2 regions of the Clostridium sp. TJA085 genome follow, and region 1 is predicted to be linked to the other one. Evidence: predicted binding sites of a transcription regulator. Region 1 holds the regulator's gene; the other holds the start of a gene.
What was found. Region 1 encodes LexA, which represses DNA repair genes until DNA is damaged. Its sites were predicted from a motif close to CNAACANNTGTTNG; they were not measured.
Positions count from the first base shown of each region.

Region 1 (2,423 bases):
TAAATTGCTACAATAATAGTATTTTATTAAAATGTATAAATTATACCAAAATAAAAGAAGCAACTAAATTTAATTTAGTTGCTTCTTTTAACCAATCTTCTTACTCCAGGAAATATTTCTTCTGTGTTATCTTCTAAAGAATCATAATCAAGGTTTGCTTCATCTAAATATTCTACAAACTCAAATGCATCTACATAATCTTCTTGCTCATCGCTTTTAGATATAGAATCGTCTAGTTGTCCTTGTATCATTGAATAAGCTTCTTTTAAAGCTTTTTCTAAGTCTTCTTTTTCTAAAGAAGGATCAATATTTTTAGCTTTAGCTATTGTATTTTTAAATTCTTCTTCAAGAAATTTATTTTCTTCTATATTTTTTGATATATCTTCTATTTTTATAGCTCTTATATCAACACCTTCATTTTCTAAACATTTACCGCAATTATCGCAAATTTTATTTTCATATAAATCGCAATAATCATCTTCGTTATATTTGTTTTTCATACATACACCACCTTCTAAAGTGCAAAATCAAATTACATTATAACAAATAAAAATGAATATAGCAAATGGAACTAATGTTCTTAGAACATAAGTTTGATATATTAATAATCATATGTTATAATTAATAAAAAACGTGAGGTGCTATGCAATGTTAGATGGTAAAGATAAACAAAGTCAAATATATGAATTCCTAAAAAATTATACTGAAAATAAAGGTTACCCACCATCTGTAAGAGAGATTTGTGAAGCGGTTAGCTTAAAATCTACATCAACAGTACATGGGCACTTAAAAAGATTAGAAAAAAAGGGGCTTATAAAGAGAGATCCTACAAAACCTAGGGCATTAGAAATCGTTGAATTCTTACAACCAAAACGTGAAATGATAAATATTCCTATAGTTGGAAATATAACAGCAGGCACTCCTATATTAGCTACTGAAAATATTGAAGATACTTTTACATTGCCACTTGATTTTATTAAGCACAACAATGAACTTTTTATGCTTAGAGTAAGCGGTAATAGTATGATAAATGCTGGAATTAATGATGGAGATTTAGCCATTATAGAAAAAACTCAACATGCTTCTAATGGTGATATAGTAGTAGCTTTAATTGATGACTCTTCAACTATTAAGAGATTTTTTAAAGAAAATGATCATATAAGATTACAACCCGAAAATGATGCTATGTTACCTATGATAGTTGATGATTGTAAAATATTAGGTAAGTTAGTTGGGATTTTTAGATCATATTAAGAATATATTAATTAAGAGGTTCATATATAAAAAGTATGAGTCTCTTTTTTATTTTATATTTATAAGGAGTATGAAAAGTGAAAATTTTAATAAAAGAAACTAATACCTATAAAGAAAATTATGCTTTCAATATAAGATTTTTTATATTTATATTAATGTTTTTTTATATTTTTTATTTATTAGGATATAATTTAATAAATTATAATGGAAAATTTATAATAACATTTATAACATATTTTAAATTAATACTACTCTATTCTATTTTATGTTTTATTATTAGAATATTTATAAAATATATTTTTTATTTTGATTTTAAAAATACTTATTTAATATTTTGGAAAGATAACTTACACATTTCTATTGCTAATACTAGAGAACTAAAAAAATATAGACATATTATATCTATTCTTTCTCCTATTATATTTTTAACTATAGTTCCTTTAATATTAGATTACAATAATTTATATATTATTTGTTTAATATCTGTAAATATATTATATTCATCTATGGATATTTATAATTTTATAGTTTTAATATTTTATAAAAAATCTAAATTTGTTTTTAATGGAGTAACTATAGTCAAAGAAGGTCAAATGATTAAAGAGGAAGAATTATATATAAATGAAAAATTAGATAATTTTAATAAAGAGTTTTATTTATTAAATAGAAATTTATTTAAAAATTATAAAGTTAAAATTTCAAATAAATCAGAACTTAAGATTTTAAATAAATAAAAGACTTAGTTTAAAAACTAAGTCTTTTACTTTAAGCTAACTATTTAAAACATTATTTAAAGCTATTAATATACCTATTTTAGCATGATCAAATGTAAGTCCACCTTGAATATATGCTATATAAGGTTCTCTTATTGGAGCATCAGCTGATAACTCTATTGAAGATCCTTGAATAAATGCTCCAGCTGCCATTATAACTTCATCTTCATATCCAGGCATTGGTGTTGGGATACAATGAACAAATGAATCTACAGGTGAACCGAACTGTATTCCTTTTATAAATTCAATTAATCTTTCTTTATTTCTAAAGATTATAGTTTGAACTATATCAGTTCTTTTATCAAAAGCTTTAGGCTTAGCTTCAAATCCTGCAAGTTCCATAACCCTAGCACAAAATATAGAACTTTTAACAGCTTCCATAGTAACATGTGGAGC
Region 1 is NZ_JBZEEZ010000001.1:513,505-515,927, reverse strand. Features, by position in the region: gene AC4FQW_RS02805 (hypothetical protein) at 75-500, opposite strand; gene lexA (transcriptional repressor LexA) at 649-1,254, shown strand; gene AC4FQW_RS02795 (hypothetical protein) at 1,761-1,988, shown strand; gene AC4FQW_RS02790 (methionine gamma-lyase family protein) at 2,025-2,423, opposite strand, start outside.

Region 2 (2,423 bases), on a different contig from region 1:
CAGCTAGAAATTCAGAAAGTAAAGTAATAATGTATGCAGATACAATAACAGGTTCAATGGATAGGGCTATTAAAGAAACAGAAAGAAGAAGAGAAATACAAAAGGAATACAATAAAGAGCATAATATAGTTCCAAAGACAATAATAAAGGATGTAAGGGAAGTAATAGAAGCTACTAAAGTGGCTGAAGAAGAAACTAAGTATGAAATAGAACATCAACCTAAAAATATGACTAAGAAAGAAAGAGAAGATTTAATTAAGAAATATACAGATGAAATGATGGATGCTTCTAAAAATCTTCAGTTTGAAAGAGCTGCTGAACTTAGAGATATGATAAATAAACTTAAAAAATAATAAAAAGCTAATCGGTATTTTAAAGATTATCGGTTAGCTTTTTTATTTATAAGATAGACCAAATTTATAAATTATTAAAGGAAAATAATTAAATAACAGAAGTGTTTTAATAAAAAAAGTGAAAGAAATATAACAGAATATAATTAAATAATATGATAAAATTATTTTGTATATAATTTAGGAGGCGTTAATTATGAAAGATGAAAGATTACTTAGAATAAAAGAAACAGCTGAAAAATATTACAGAGATGGACAACTGTTCTGTTCAGAATCTATAGTTAAAACTTTAAAAGATGAATTTATGCCAGAGTTAAGTGATGACGTAATAAAATTTGCATCAGGATTTCCAGTAGGAATAGGGAGAGCTGGATGTACATGTGGAGCTTTAACAGGTGCTGTAATGGCTATAGGAATGATATTTGGTAGAAATGAACTAGGTGGAGAAGAGGTAAATAAGACTTTAGAACTATCAAAAGAATTACATGATAGATTTAGAGAAGCAAATAAGCTAACTTGCTGTAGTGTGTTAACAAAAGGTATGGTTATGGGTTCAAAAGAACACAAAGATCAATGTGTAAGATTTACAGGAGAAATGGCAGAGGCTGCTGCTGAAATAATAATAAGAGAAAAAAATTTATAATAAAGAGTTTATACATAAATGAAATAAAAGCTAAACAATATAATATTATATTGTTTAGCTTTTTTTATTCAAATAAAGTATATAATTATTAAATAATATTAATTATTAAAGAACTGAATGAATGGTATAATTGACAATAAAGAGAGATAAATTTAAAATTAATAATGAGAATATATGTTCGTGTATTTAATTATAAACTTAAGTTAAAAGAGAGGTAGTTATATGAAAGATAAAATTATAATAAAAGGAGCTAAAGTACATAATTTAAAAAATGTTAGTTTAGAAATACCTAGAGATAAGTTAATTGTATTTACTGGACTTTCAGGTTCAGGTAAATCATCATTAGCTTTTGATACATTATATGCTGAAGGTCAAAGAAGATATGTGGAATCTCTTTCAGCTTATGCAAGACAGTTTTTAGGTCAAATGAATAAACCAGATGTTGAAAATATCGAAGGATTATCACCAGCTATATCAATAGACCAAAAAACAACAAGTAAAAATCCTAGGTCAACAGTTGGAACTATAACAGAAATATATGATTATTTAAGATTGCTTTACGCAAGAGTAGGAATTCCACATTGCCCAAAGTGTGGAAAAGTAATAAGCAAACAATCTGTAGATCAAATAATTGATAAAGTTATGGCGTTAGAAGAGAGAACAAAAGTTCAAATTTTAGCACCAGTTATAAGAGGTAGAAAAGGAGCTCATGAAAAATTATTAGAAAATATAAAGAAAAATGGTTTTATAAGAGCAAGAATAGATGGTGAGGTATATGACCTTACGGAAGATGAAGTAAAATTAGAAAAGAATAAAAAGCATAATATAGAAGCAATTGTAGATAGATTAGTAATAAAAGAAGGAATAGAAAAAAGGTTAACTGATTCAATAGAAACGGCATTAAAGCTTGGAGAAGGATTAGTTATTATTAATGAGATAGGTGGAGAAGATACTCTTTATAGTGAAAATTTTGCTTGTCCTGATTGTAATATAAGTATTGAGGAATTAGCACCTAGAATGTTTTCTTTTAATTCACCTTTTGGTAAATGTGATTATTGTGATGGACTTGGTTCATTAATTGAAATAGATGAAAATTTAATAATACCAAATAAAGATTTAAGTATAATGGAAGGTGCCATAGCTTGTTGGGGTGAAGGTAGACTAAAAGAAGATTCATGGACATTTGCCTTTTTAAAAGCTTTAAGCAAAGAATATAACTTTGATTTAAATACACCAATAAAAGATTTATCAAATGAAGTTGTTAAAGTATTGTTATATGGAACAGAAGGTAAAAGATTAAAGGTTGATTATGTTAAAGATGGTGTAAAAGCAACATATAATTCTGTATGGGAAGGTGAAATAAATGCCCTTCAAAGAAGATATAGAGAAACAAATTCAGATTTAATAAAAGGTGAAATAGAACAATACAT
Region 2 is NZ_JBZEEZ010000002.1:421,513-423,935, reverse strand. Features, by position in the region: gene uvrB (excinuclease ABC subunit UvrB) at 1-353, shown strand, start outside; gene AC4FQW_RS09150 (C-GCAxxG-C-C family (seleno)protein) at 547-993, shown strand; gene uvrA (excinuclease ABC subunit UvrA) at 1,216-2,423, shown strand, end outside.
Region 2: the regulator LexA is predicted to act here: its motif matches at 1,161-1,174, upstream of uvrA (excinuclease ABC subunit UvrA).